2 regions of the Bacillus sp. EB V-12 genome follow, and region 2 is predicted to be linked to the other one. Evidence: a T-box and tRNA genes for the amino acid it is inferred to sense, from the RefSeq annotation. Region 2 holds a T-box; the other holds one or more tRNA genes.
The links. The T-box of region 2 lies ahead of ACZDYH_RS01130 (valine--tRNA ligase). A T-box ahead of a tRNA ligase gene usually reads a tRNA of that ligase, here a tRNA-Val.

Region 1 (7,557 bases), on a different contig from region 2:
ATCCATAAAAGCAACTGCTGAACATACCACTTTAAAAGAAAATAGTGTAGATTTAGTAACTGTTGCCCAAGCATTTCATTGGTTTAATAAAGAGGCTTTCAAAATCGAATGCCAACGAATTTTAAAACAAAAAGCAAATGTTGCACTTGTTTGGAATAGTAGAGATTTAACTAGTCCACTTATTAAAGAGAACGCAGAAATTTGCCAGAAAACCTGCCCAACCTTTAAAGGATTTAGCGGTGGAATAGATGAAACTCCAGAAGTATTTAACAGCTTTTTTAAAGATGGAAAGTATGATTTTAAAGAATATCAAAATGATTTACTTTTTGATTATGAAGGGTTTTTGGGAAGGAATTTATCAGCATCTTATGCTCCGAAAGAAAATGACGAACAGTATAAAAACTTTATTTTTCTCCTATCAGAGCTATTCGAAAAATACAGTAAAGATGGAAAAATTATTCTCCCGAATTTAACGCGAAGCTATCTAGGCAATGTATAAACAGCCTGATACAAAGAGACTTTGAACGTAATTAAAACAAGCCTAGCCCCTTCCTGAATGTAGAAAGAGGTTAGGCTTGTTTTGCATTTTACCACATCAAATTCAAATGACTTTCGTACAATAAAGTAGAATATATTAGAAAACACCTTAAACTGAGGAGGAACTCAATGGCGCATTGTACGTATTGTAAAACGAAATGGAAAGTAAAAGATGTATGGTCAATACTCGTGACATTTGAAAAAGATTGTCCGTATTGTTTTGGGAGGCAATATCTATCAAAGAAAACAGTGAACGCTATGCCAGAACTTATAAGCTTACCTTTACACTTCTTGTTCCCTTTTCTTGTTGATTTGAGTGATGAAGGTCCTTTGGATTGGTATCGGAAATAATATAACCTCTACATCCAAAGACTACTTTCTACTAAATTCGCTTCTCATCATTATCCCTTCATACATTACTCTCATAATCGCTTATACTTTCCCTTTTAAAGATCCCATAGCTCAACAGGAAGAGCGTCCCCTGAACAAATTTTATCAATTATGACTAAAAAAACAGTGATATATGTATACTGTTAAACATAAAAAATTAGCATTAGGTTCCAATTAAATATTAATTGAAACCCAACACTACTTGTATTCTGTAATTCAGAATACAAGTAGTGTTTTTTATTATGCATTTTTGCATACAGTATTGTTTTCTCTTGTAAATAGATAATAATGGTATATAATAAAATCAACGTTTTACCAATAAAAGGTAATAAAGAGTAGTGGGATAAGCAAATAACCAAAACGTATTAACAGATTTGCTCTATGTAAATCATGATACATATATGGAATCAAAACTATGAAATTATATGTAGAGGTTAGATTACTACAAGATGAAAGATTCATAGCGAATACACTCGAGAAAAAAAGCGTTCGATTAGATTAATGTTATAAAACTACTTAATGTGATATCTATGGAACGAATTGAGAATATACTTAGGGGGAATTTCAAGTGAAAACATTTAGTAAAGTATTATTAACAGGAGCTTTAGCTTTAGGCGGTTTAACGGTTATGAACATTGAAACACCAAAAGCACATGCTGACGAATGGGATGGTTGTCATTACATTTGTGGTCCTGGTGAAACGGTGAAGGGTGTTACAGTTCAGGTACACTCTACACAAGTTACTTTTGGTAACAGCGTAATTGCAAGAATTACAAATGACCGAGCTGAAGAAATTCATTACAATGTCAGCCTTGAAAAGAAATATGGCGATAGATGGGGAGAATTTGAAACCAACTTCCGTTGGCAAAATCAATGGGTCCCAGCTGGAAGCAATGATGAAATTGCAACTTTCACAGGATATGGCGATGATATTTATGAGGATGGAACATATCGTTATAAAGTCGAAATAAAAGGCGCTGACGGTTCTATTGATACAATTTACACAGCAGGAATGACAGTTACAGGACGATAGCTTATGAACAAGCTCCATTATTTATGATTGTATTTTTGAAAATATCATTGATAATTGCGTTGATATTATTATTAAAATAAGCTCTTCGGGGCTTATTTTTTTATACAAAAATTAGAATATAAATATTCAGAAAATTACATCTTTACACCATTAAAGTTTGTTGCTATTATAGGAATACATCAAATGTTACAATACCCAACAAATTGTACAAATCCTCCGATTACACGAATGAAATGAAAATACATTGCTGATGGTAACATTTATAGTTGGGATCCCGTAGCTCAGCAGGGAGAGCGCCACCTTGACAGGGTGGAGGTCGTGAGTTCGAGCCTCTCCGGGGTCATATAAAAAAGAGACACCATATCAACCTTCTACGTGATATAGTGTCTCTTTTTTATCTCATTCAATTACTTCCCACCAAACATCTTCTCCAAAGACTTTGCATTGGCAAACAATACTTCTTTCAAGTTATCGTCAGCAACGATTTTATAGTCGTCATCTTTGTCTTTCTTTAAGTTCAAGGTAACTTCGCGAGTTGCCATTGCTGCATCTTTATCTGCTAAGTTTTTGACGATAGTTGAGGTCATTGTTTTTTCGATAGCTTTTTCAGATTGTTCTTTGTCTTCACTAAAGGCACTAGCGAACGCCATTGGCATAACTTCTCCCACTGCTTTTGTTACAGCAACGGATAGATCAGCAGATGTAATTTTCACTTTCACTTCTGCTTTGTCATCCTTTTTCGATACTTCTTCTATCTTTTCAAATTTAAAGTTCTTTGTAATTGCACTTAGCATTGCTTTTGCCTCAGCATCATCTGTTTTTTCATTTAGCTTATTAAATTCCTTGTCACTCTCAACAAATGTACGAGCCTTTTCTACATCACCTTTTTGTATCGCTGTTAAAAATTCTTCTGTAGTATCTTTGGGATTTGCACACCCTGCTAAAACACCTGCTGTTAATCCTACTACCATCATTAATAGCAATAATTTCTTTATCTTTTGCACGCTCATTCTCCTCTTATCTTTTCTAGTAAGTCAGCATCATACAATATTATGAAACTGACATTACAAACATTTTTTAGTATAGCATTTATATGATTCGTTTTCTATTAATTCCCAAAAGATAAAGGGCCTTGCAGCATTCCTACAAGACCCTCTTCTATCAATCTGTATCCGTAGCACAAATGAACCACATTTTCTGTTCCCTACTATCTAACACCATCCAAGTAACATCCCACGCAACATCGTAAAACCAATCTGTCCAAGGGCGATAGCTTTCGAACACTTTAATATCTTCGTATCGATCTTGGAACATATATTGACATACATTGACTGCTAATTGTTTTGCGATAACTGGTCGTTCCTTAAACCCTTCATATGCTCCGCCCCACAAAATTTGCGCAGCAATGCTACCATCAAGCATAGCTGCCAGCTGCTCTTTAAAACGAAACTTATATTTGTCTGATGTATGTATTTTTAACTCTTCTAAGTTATTGATTATGTCTAAAGAGTTGAAGATTCTTCTAAAGAAGTGCTCATGTCCATCTTTCGAATGTGGTATTTCTTTAAAAAAATTTTCGTTATGCACTTTAAAACAGCTTATTATTGTTCCACCAATTAAGTTTTGTTCCTTAAACGTGTTTATAAGTTGCTCAACAGATGAGTCATTCGTGTCTATTTTTTCAAACGTTCCCTCTTTCCATCTCATAACGCCCACTACTCTCTATTAAAAATTTGTTTCTTCATTATAAATAGCAAAATAAAAACCAGCAACTTTAAGGTTGCTGGCTTAGCTCTTATTCATATTCGAAAAAACAATAACAACTGCTCCAAACAAATAATGCCCTACTACCATCCACATACTCCAATCAAAAATCATAAACGATAACCAAAGCGATATATTAATAGCAGTAAATAATAAATATAAAATGAAATCTCTCTTTTGCATTGCTCCTCTATTCATCAAAATGTAAACGGCACCGATAGGAGGAAAAGACAAATATTTTTCTTAACGACCACGAATACTAAATTACTGTCTACAAAAGATTCTCCTTTTCATCACAATACCTGCTTCGACATCGGCCTCACTACCCTATATTCATCACTATAAGCTTCCTTTATGATTAAAGGCGGATATTCACTTTTTTCTTCCTCAATCATTGTGAATACTTCTGTTTTCTCTTGTAATGTATTAGATTCTCTATTTTTAGTAGGTTTTTTACTTGTTTTAATTTCCCTTGTTACTTCGCCAAGTTTTCGCCCAACTTCTTCTACTTTGGCAGGTTCATTCGTAACATAATATTCTTGTTCGTCCCATACTAATATAGGTGGCACTTGTTCTCTTTTGTTACATATTATATAAGTAGTACTAGCTACAAGTAGTAGACAAGTTAATAAATAGAAGATAGTTTTTTTATTCATATACTACACTCCTTATCTATCATTTCATTGGATTATATAATATAAGTTATTTATAGTAAATGGATTTAATGGTATTTTTTAGGTTGAATAATATAAAAAAACCTTACCGAAGTAAGGTTCCGTTTTTACATTCTATAGTGACTGACTTATTAAAACAATCATTACAATAATCGCTATAAGCATAACAACTAAACAGGCGATTAATTTATAAAATCCTCGTTTCGTTAACTTCCCGCCTTGAACGTCTTTACGAATAAATAAGAATACGGCTAAAAATAATACAAGCCCAATGCCAAAAGCATACATCATTTGCATATGTTAATCTTCCTTTCTCTCTTCCATCTTAATATCTTTTTGATAAAACAACAAATGAGATAAAAACTGTACTCATTGTAAGTGCCATAAGTATATTTAATAATTCAGTAGCAGATAGTGTAAGTATTTTTAAGTTTAAGCCGATAGAGAAAAGAAGATAATATGCCGTTAACGCAAAAAAGGTTACAAACATTCCTTTATAACGAATAAGTTTCATTCGCTCATCTTTTTCTTTAAATTGCGGGTGCAAGTAGCTTAGACAGAAACTCATAATCATCATCCCAAGCAATGGATACGTTATGGCTGGCGGTGCAGAATGCGTCATTATACCTGTTAATATCATAAATCCACTCATAAATAGAAAAATAATCCCCATAATTACAAAGTACTTTTGTGAATAATTCATCCCTATTCCCCCTCTTCTTTTCCTTCATAAATAAATACATGTTCTATCGTTGTCTGAAATGTTTTCGCTATTTCAAATGCTAGCGGAAGTGATGGATCGTATTTCCCTTTTTCAATTGAGATAATGGTTTGTCTGGAAACTCCAAGTTTCTCAGCCAACTTTTCTTGAGATAGTCCAAATTTTTTTCGGTATTCGACCATTTTATTTTCCAAGGAAATTTCTCCCTCCTTCCATATACCGAGTATATATGTAAAGGAAACTTTACGTCAAGTTCCCTTTACATATATTTTGATTATTATTCACGCTATTTATATAGAAGAAACTTTTTTCAATTTCAGCACGTCTATTTTGAAGCGAAACACGGAACACTGTAAATAACTGTTACTATATCTCCTCACTTCTTTTTTTTAAATTTAATATCTCCATATTTGTTTTATCCTTTTAAAATATTTCATTTATTTCTTTATTTCACGAAATACGTTATTTGTTTTACGGTGTTTTTCGTCATATTTATAGAAACTAACTGTTTATGGAGCATTTTTTATGTTTAGCAACTTTTTTTGTAGAAATCCTTCACTTTCCTTTCAATATTTAACACTATCTAAATAAAGTTTACGATAAATTCATAATTTTTTATTTTTTATACTATATTCCGTTATATTGTTGTATAATATCTATGAAAGCGCTTATTATTTCAATATACATAATTCAAACCGATTTTATCGAAACATTCTAACTATTATACCTATATTTAAATGCAACAATTATAGCTATTAGTATAGGCATACCAAATATATCCACCCCATTTTTCTGTAAAATTACTTTATAACATGAAAGATTAACTTGGGTGATAAGTTATTGTGAATGTTTTTTTACAAAACAGATAAGTAATAGTGTTTGGTATTATGTAAATTATTGTAATAACATAAGAGTAAAGAAAACATTTACATTGATTATTGATTCATTACTTATTGAAAAAGAGCAAAATGCACCTTTGTATGGAAAAGGATTATATGCATTGGGAGGTTTAAACAAATGACGAGGAAGAATACAACGACAAACCCTTGGGCCAAGTTCCACGGTCCGAACCTTGGTTATGTTATTGAACAGTATGATCTTTACGTAACTGGAGCAGGTTCTGTTGATCCGGAATTACAAGAGCTTTTTGAAATTTTTGGAGCTCCTTCGTTTCAAGATGATGTCGTAACAGGGGACAACACAGCAACACATTTTTCTCCTCAAAACACAGGTAACATTGAAAAAATTCTTAAAGTCGTTCAACTTGTTGAGCAGATTCGTTCTTTCGGGCACACGTTGGCTCACATCAACCCGATGGAAGATGCTGCAAATGGACAATCTCTTCTTGAGAAAGCAATGAGCGAACTGAGTGATGCTGACTTGAAAGCGATTCCAGCGAAAACAGTATGGCCAGATGCACCAGAAGGTATTCACACTGCACTTGATGTAATTCATAGATTAAAAGACGTTTATACAAAATCTTTAGCTTATGAATTTTCTCATATACAAGATAGTGAAGAACGCGCGTGGTTGCATCAAATGGTGGAATCAAATTCATTGCGTCAACCACTATCAAATAAAAAACGAACTGCTCTTTTAAAACGTTTAACAGCTGTTGAAGGTTTCGAGCAATTCTTGCATAAAACATTCGTTGGGCAAAAACGTTTCTCTATCGAGGGCGTTGATATGCTTGTACCTGTTTTAGATGAAATTGTTCTAGAAGGTGCTAAAAACGGCGTTGAGGATGTCATGATTGGTATGGCTCACCGCGGTCGCCTAAGCGTACTTGCTCACGTATTAGAAAAACCATATAGCCACATGTTTGCTGAGTTCAAACATGCAAAAATAGAAGGCGCAGTGGCTAATTCTGGCTGGACTGGCGATGTGAAATACCACCTAGGTAGAGAACAAGTCGTTAGTAACGAAGAAGTTAGCACTCGCGTGACATTAGCAAATAACCCGAGTCATCTTGAGTTCGTGAATCCTGTAGTAGAAGGTTTCGCACGTGCTGCTCAAGAGAATCGTAAAAAATCTGGTCTTCCAGATCAAGATACTTCAAAATCATTCGTAATTTTAGTTCATGGTGATGCTGCATTCCCTGGTCAAGGTATTGTATCTGAGACACTCAACTTAAGCAGATTGAACGCGTATCAAACAGGCGGAACGATTCATGTTATCGCAAACAATGCAGTTGGTTTTACAACTGATAGCTATGATTCTCGTTCTACGAAATATTCTAGTGACCTTGCAAAAGGTTTCGATATTCCGATTGTTCACGTGAACGCTGATGATCCGGAAGCTTGTCTTGCAGCTGCTAACCTTGCGATTCAATATCGCATGTTGTTCAAAAAAGATTTCTTAATCGATTTAATTGGTTACCGCCGCTACGGTCATAACGAAATGGATGATCCAGCAGTTACGCAACCACAAGTGTACAA
Region 2 (7,557 bases):
GTATGTATCACGTATGTTTTTCCCCTTTCAAAAGACAACTTTCATAGTTCTATTATACGCAAAGAAAAGAGACTCACCAATATAGTGAGTCTCTAAAAACATTTTTACTTTTCAAGATCTGCTAGACGTTGACGAACTGCTTCGCGTTTTTCTAGGTAATCTTGCTCTTTCGCACGCTCTCCTTCAATAACCGCTGCAGGAGCTTTCGCTACGAAACCTTGGTTAGAAAGTTTCTTCTGTACACGTTCTACTTCTTTATCGAACTTCTCAAGTTCTTTCTCAAGACGAGCTCTCTCTTCATCAAGATTGATAAGATCAGCTAACGGTAAGAATAACTCTGCACCTGATACGATTGCAGTCATTGCCTTTTCTGGCGCTTGTAAGTCTGTTTGAATTGTTAATTCGCTTGGGTTACAGAAACGCTCAATGTAAGAGCTATTTTTCGTAAGTTGAGCAAGTACAGCCTCATCTTTTGCTTTAATTTGCATTTGAACTTTTTTGCTCATTGGCGTATTTACTTCTGCACGGATGTTACGAACAGAGCGAATGATATCAACTAGAAGGTGCATTTCTGCCGCAGCCTCCGTATCTTGTAAATCTTCGCGAACTGTTGGCCAAGCAGCTACTGTAATAGACTCGCCTTCATGCGGTAAATGTTGCCAAATTTTCTCTGTTACGAATGGCATGAATGGGTGTAATAGACGCATTGTTTGATCTAATACGTAAGCTAAAATAGAACGAGTTGTTTTCTTAGCTGCTTCATCTTCACCGTATAGTGGAAGTTTCGCCATTTCAATATACCAATCACAGAAATCGTCCCAAATGAAGTTGTATAATGAACGACCAGCTTCACCGAACTCATATTTATCCATGTTACGTGTTACGCTTTCGATTGTTTCGTTTAAGCGAGTTAAGATCCACTTATCCGCAACTGATTTTTCACCAGTTAAATCGATTTCTTCATACTTCATATCATCCATGTTCATTAATACGAAACGTGATGCGTTCCAAATTTTATTAATGAAGTTCCAAGTAGATTCTACTTTTTCCATGCTGAAACGTAAATCTTGACCTGGTGCACTTCCTGTTGATAAGAAGAAACGCATTGCATCTGCACCGTACTTCTCGATAACATCCATTGGGTCAATACCGTTACCAAGAGATTTACTCATTTTACGACCTTGCTCGTCACGAACTAAACCGTGAATTAATACATCTTTAAATGGACGCTCGCCTGTAAACTCTAAACCTTGGAAAATCATACGAGATACCCAGAAGAAGATGATATCATAACCCGTTACTAGTGCATCTGTTGAATAGTAACGTTTGAAGTCTGCTGAATCTTCATTTGGCCAACCAAGTGTTGAGAATGGCCATAACGCTGAACTGAACCATGTATCAAGTACATCGTTATCTTGATTCCAGTTTTCAATATCTACTGGTGCTTCTGTACCTACGTATACTTCACCAGTTTCTTTATGGTACCAAGCTGGAATACGGTGTCCCCACCATAATTGACGAGAAATACACCAGTCATGAATATTTTCCATCCAACGTAAATATGTGTTTTCAAAACGCTCTGGTACGAACGTTACTTTTTCTTCTTCTTTTTGTTGAAGCGCTACTGCTTTTTCAGCAAGTGGAGCCATTTTTACGAACCACTGTGTTGATAAATAAGGCTCAACAACTGCACCGCTACGCTCACTATGACCTACTGAATGCATATGTGGCTCGATTTCTACTAATACGCCAGCTTCTTGTAAGTCTTTTACTAATTCTTTACGGCATTCGAAACGATCCATACCGTTATACTTACCAGCTTTTTCGTTCATTGTTCCATCTTCGTTCATTACTAAAATGCGTGGTAAGTCATGACGGTTACCTACTTCAAAGTCATTCGGGTCATGAGCTGGTGTAATTTTTACAACGCCCGTTCCGAAATCTTTTTCTACGTACTCATCAGCAATAATCGGAATCTCACGGCCTACGATTGGAAGTGTAACTGTTTTTCCGATTAAATGTTTGTAACGATCGTCTTCTGGATGAACTGCTACTGCTGTATCACCAAGCATCGTTTCTGGACGAGTTGTCGCAAGACGAATATGACCAGAACCATCTGTTAACGGATAGTTCATATGGTAGAATGCACCTTGAACTTCTTTATGAATTACTTCAATATCAGAAAGAGCTGTACGTGTAGCTGGATCCCAGTTGATGATATATTCACCACGGTAAATTAAGCCTTTTTCGTATAATTGAACGAATACTTTATTAACCGCATCTGATAAACCTTTGTCTAATGTGAAACGTTCACGAGAATAGTCTAGTCCTAAACCAACTTTCCCCCATTGTTGACGAATGTGAGAAGCGTACTCTTCTTTCCACTCCCAAGCTTTTTCAAGGAATTTTTCACGGCCAAGATCGTAACGTGAAATACCTTCTTCACGAAGTTTTCCTTCTACTTTCGCTTGTGTTGCGATACCAGCATGGTCCATTCCTGGAAGCCATAGTACATCGTATCCTTGCATACGCTTCGTACGAGTTAAAATATCTTGAAGAGTTGTATCCCAAGCATGACCTAAGTGTAACTTACCAGTTACGTTCGGAGGTGGAATTACAATTGTATACGGTTGTTTCTTCTCGTCTCCTGTTGCTTCAAAATATTTGCCTTCAAGCCACCATTGATAAAGGCCTTCTTCAACGGACATATGATCATATTTAGTTGGTAAATTCTTTTCCGTGTTTGACATTATTTTCCCTCCTTAAAATAAAAAATGTCCCTCATCCAAAAAGGACGAGGGACATCGCGGTACCACCTTTATTTACAAACAAATTCATAATTTGCTTATACTCTTAATTTGATAACGGACAAATCCGTCTTTTCCTAATAAGAACTATTCTGTTCAGAAAAGATGCTCCAGGGCTACCTTCTAACATAACTATCTAGAGAATCTCCCAGCTAATGATTCTCCTCTCTGAAGACGTTTCATGTTATACTCTTCCCCTTCAAGGCATTTATATGATTGTTAATTATTATATACAATAGTGTAAAAAACGAAACCTTATTCGTCAAGATAAATTTAAAACTACAGCTTTTCGTGCCAAAAAGAAGATAAGTAGAATCCTCTACTTATCTTCTTTACCACGCTATTTGTGGGCAGTAAGACCTCCACCTCAAAACTCAGCTGAAGCAAAGAAGTTAGATGGGAGCCCTGCTGCCCGTAAACGCCCAATTGGTGAAGGCTAATCATCAGCGGGGAATGTTTACTTTATCCGTTCCCTTGCTGGGCAGCTTGTAATTGTGACAGGAAATATTCTATATTGCTAACGAGCCAATGCGATTGTTGCAAACTCTTTACTCCGCGCAGTTCATTTTCCTCGTTGCGATTATCTCTTCTTTTCTTATAAGACTGGATTTGCCGAATAAATTGTGATGGATACGTCATATACGCAAACATAAGTAGTTGCTCTTCTTTCGTAAAAGGGAAATTTTTTTGATACATTTGAAACCATTCAAACCGATCACTTCTTGCGATTGGATATGTGTTTAAAGACCGTGAATAAAAACCTACTATATCTTGCACAGGCGTTGCAAACTTCGATTTTTCTAAACTAATAAAATAGCCATTCCGCTCATAGTCAAATAAAAAATGATTCAGTGACACATTACCATGCACAAAAGTAATACGCGTTTTCTCTTTTTCTTTCATCGCATCGTTCCACTCATTTAATTGCTTCGTTGCAAATTCACGCGCTCTCATTACATGATGATAGTACGTACAATATTGCAATTCAAACGGGGACATATACCATTTTGATTCAGATTCTACGAGAAACTCTTCTAACATCTCACCATCATTTTCCCAACGATCGGATATACTTGTATAATGTTTTTCTAAATCTTCTTCCGTATACGTTTCTTCCTTCACAGTTTTTTGATGCAACGTTCCAAGTGTCTGAAACATTTTATGGTATTGATCATTGTCCTCACCGTTTCCTTCTGCACGTTCTAACCAAGGCATTAAATAATAATTATACGTCCCGTCACTTAAAATATAACTTCCATCCGTCGCATGATATATAGGTACATAATTTGAAAAACCTTTCTCCTTCAAATATTGAATATGATGCAGAAAGTTATTCCGCTCTAACTTTCTGCCTTCTATTTTCTTGAGTGCATATGGACCTTGATTCGTATAAATTTTCATTACATTTCCGTGCTCTTCCATATGCTGCGTATCCAATCTATATTGCCTCACGATAGGTTCATAGTGATTTCGCAACTCAATATCCATACGAATAACCCTTTCTATTCAAAACATAGCCTCTAAGAAAGGAAGTGAGTGAAAACACTCACTTCCTTATTTCGCCTTTACCCTTGAAACGGGAATATAAATAATTTGCCCCGTATTTAAAAATATATCTTCTGTTTGATTGACACGGTATAAATTTTGTACAGACGTTTCATAACGGTCTGCAATAGATTCAATTGTATCCCCTTCTTGCACGAAATACATTCTTAACTTTGTAAATTCTTCTTCCGGTTCTTTCGTAAATAGTTTTGTTAAATAAAGCGCATTTTCATCTCGCTGTGAGTACTCTTCTTCTTGTTCTTCCTGCTTTTTCGCTTTTTCTTTCTTGAAATCTTTTCGTCCGAACAGTTCAAATTGCGGCGTTGTTTCTTGCTCCTCTTCACGTTCCACAAATTCATGTTCTTCTATTTTCTCTTCTTCTAATTCCTGCTCTTTTCTTTCCTCTAATTGGAACGGTTCAAATGCGTAATCTTCCCACTCATCTGATTCCTTATATGCTGGTTCTTCTACATGCGGCGCCGGTCTATTTTCATCCTCTTGCGCTGAATCTTCTTCTAACTCAGCATACACCGTTTCTTCCTCTTCAACTTCATCCTCGCTTCTCTCTTCATCACACAAACCGGTAATAGATATATCCGCTAATAATTGTAAGCAACCATTTTCCTTTAATTCATAATCAAATTCCTCGATTGATACATATAGCTCTTCAATTACTTTCACTCGATTTCTCGGAATTGATATTTCAAGTGGAAAGGAATGAACAAGTTCATTAACCCCATCTTCTCTTGTTTCTACATAATCAATTGACTTTGCTGGCGATAGTTCTCTTAATGAATACGCGGAATCATCTTTTCGTGCAACATACTCTCCCGTTAAATCTAATTGTCCTCTCACGATTACTTCATGATCAAGCTCTTCTATCTCAACGTCTGGATCTAACGAAATTGACAAAAGTTCTTCGACTTCCTGTCCTTTTTGGAACCACACAGATTCTTTTAATGAAAATCGTAATGAATGATCTGTAGCCACTTCTTTTCCCCCTCCCAAACTATATGTCATTACAGATTTATGTGTGGGAAGCTTACTTTATGAATAAAAAAAATCGCTCCCCTTATGGAGAGCGATTTTCTCTAATACACTACGCTTTTAATTTTGACATTGCAATTTCAGCTGCTGCAATCGTCGCTTCAATATCTGCATCACTATGTGCTGTCGATAAGAATAAACCTTCGAATTGAGATGGTGGTAAGAATACACCTTGTTCTACCATTTCACGATAGTAAGCCGCAAAGAATTCTAAGTTTGAAGATTTTGCTGCATCGTAATTAATAACGGGTTCATCTGTAAAGAAAATACCAATCATAGAGCCTGCACGGTTAATATGATGCGGAATGCCATGTTTTTCAGCTGCTTTACGTAATCCAGCTTCTAACATTTCAGCTTTACGCTCAAATTCTACATATGATTCTGGCGTTAACTGTACTAACGTTTCATAACCTGCCGCCATTGCAAGTGGATTACCTGATAAAGTACCAGCTTGGTAAATCGGTCCGCTTGGCGCAACTTGGCGCATAATTTCCGCTTTACCACCGTATGCTCCTACCGGTAAACCACCACCGATTACTTTACCTAGGCATGTTAAATCAGGCGTTACGCCATAATAACCTTGGCCACAATTATAAGCTACTCGGAACCCTGTCATTACTTCATCAAAAATAAGCAATGCACCGTTTTGTTCTGTTACTTCACGAAGACCTTCTAAAAATCCAGGCTGCGGAGGAACAACCCCCATATTTCCTGCTACTGGTTCTACAATTACACAAGCAATATCATCACCGAATTGTTCAAACGCGTATTTTACGCTTTCTAAATCGTTATAAGCTACTGTAATCGTATTTTTCGCTACACCTTCTGGTACACCAGGACTATCTGGTAAACCTAAAGTCGCCACACCAGAACCAGCTTTAATTAATAACGAATCACCATGACCGTGGTAACAACCAATAAATTTCAAGATTTTATTACGACCTGTATAACCACGAGCTAAACGTAGTGCACTCATTGTTGCTTCCGTTCCAGAGTTAACCATACGCACAATCTCAATTGATGGCACGCGCTCAATAACAAGTTTTGCTAATTTATTTTCAATTTCTGTTGGTGCACCGAAGCTTGTACCTCTTTCAGCAACAGATTTTAACGCTTCTACAACACGATCATTTGCATGACCATGAATTAAAGGCCCCCATGATAATACGTAGTCGATGTATTCATTCCCATCGATATCATATACTTTAGAGCCTTTTCCACGCTCCATAAACAACGGATTCATCCCAACAGACTTAAAGGCACGAACCGGGCTATTTACGCCACCAGGCATTAAGTCTTGCGCCTCTTCAAACGCTGCAATTGACTTATCAAACTTTTTCATTATTTAGCGCCTCCTTCTTGTAACCATCTTGCTGCATCTTTTGCATGATACGTAATAATTAAATCTGCCCCTGCACGTTTCATACTAATTAATTTTTCAAGAACAACTTCTTTTTCATTAATCCAACCATTTTGCGCTGCCGCTTTAATCATCGAATATTCACCACTTACATTATAAGCGACAACTGGTAAATTAAAGTTATTTTTCACATCACGAACAATATCTAAGTAAGAAAGAGCTGGTTTTACGATTAAGAAATCTGCACCTTCCATTACATCTGATTCTGCTTCACGGAATGCTTCCATACGGTTTGCCGGATCCATTTGATATGTTTTACGGTCACCAAATTGCGGTGCACCGTGCGCAGCATCACGGAATGGTCCATAAAATGCTGATGAATATTTCACAGCGTACGACATAACTGGCACGTGTCCAAAACCATTTTCGTCTAATGCATGACGAATTGCTGTTACGAAGCCGTCCATCATGTTTGATGGTGCAATAATGTCCGCTCCTGCTTTCGCTTGACTTACAGCTGTTTTCGCAAGAACTGCAAGAGACTCGTCATTTAAAATAATCCCATCTTCAATTACACCGCAATGGCCATGGCTTGTAAATTGACATAAACATGTGTCTGCAACTACTACTAGCTCAGGGAAATCACCTTTAATTTGCTGAATAGCACGTTGTACAATTCCATGATCACAATATGCTGATGATCCAACTTCATCCTTTTCAGCAGGTAAACCAAATACAATAACAGAACGAATACCTAAATCAACAACTTCTTGCATTTCAGCTTGCAATAAATCTAAA

Region 1: it has a tRNA-Val gene. The T-box ahead of ACZDYH_RS01130 (valine--tRNA ligase) is inferred to sense a tRNA for this amino acid. The anticodon was not compared.

The regions. Positions count from the first base shown of each region.
Region 1 covers NZ_JBUXJL010000002.1:504,107-511,663, reverse strand. The annotation lists gene ACZDYH_RS09225 (class I SAM-dependent methyltransferase) at 1-499, shown strand, start outside; gene ACZDYH_RS09220 (hypothetical protein) at 667-888, shown strand; gene ACZDYH_RS09215 (hypothetical protein) at 1,496-1,960, shown strand; tRNA gene ACZDYH_RS09210 (tRNA-Val) at 2,231-2,303, shown strand; gene ACZDYH_RS09205 (hypothetical protein) at 2,368-2,964, opposite strand; gene ACZDYH_RS09200 (hypothetical protein) at 3,122-3,667, opposite strand; partial or broken gene ACZDYH_RS09195 (hypothetical protein) at 3,749-3,962, opposite strand; gene ACZDYH_RS09190 (hypothetical protein) at 4,018-4,380, opposite strand; gene ACZDYH_RS09185 (DUF3976 domain-containing protein) at 4,513-4,695, opposite strand; gene ACZDYH_RS09180 (hypothetical protein) at 4,724-5,101, opposite strand; gene ACZDYH_RS09175 (helix-turn-helix transcriptional regulator) at 5,104-5,313, opposite strand; gene odhA (2-oxoglutarate dehydrogenase E1 component) at 6,137-7,557, shown strand, end outside.
Region 2 covers NZ_JBUXJL010000001.1:208,839-216,395, reverse strand. The annotation lists gene ACZDYH_RS01135 (bifunctional folylpolyglutamate synthase/dihydrofolate synthase) at 1-11, opposite strand, end outside; gene ACZDYH_RS01130 (valine--tRNA ligase) at 105-2,750, opposite strand; T-box leader at 2,788-3,019, opposite strand; gene ysxE (spore coat protein YsxE) at 3,270-4,295, opposite strand; gene spoVID (stage VI sporulation protein D) at 4,362-5,372, opposite strand; gene hemL (glutamate-1-semialdehyde 2,1-aminomutase) at 5,452-6,741, opposite strand; gene hemB (porphobilinogen synthase) at 6,741-7,557, opposite strand, start outside.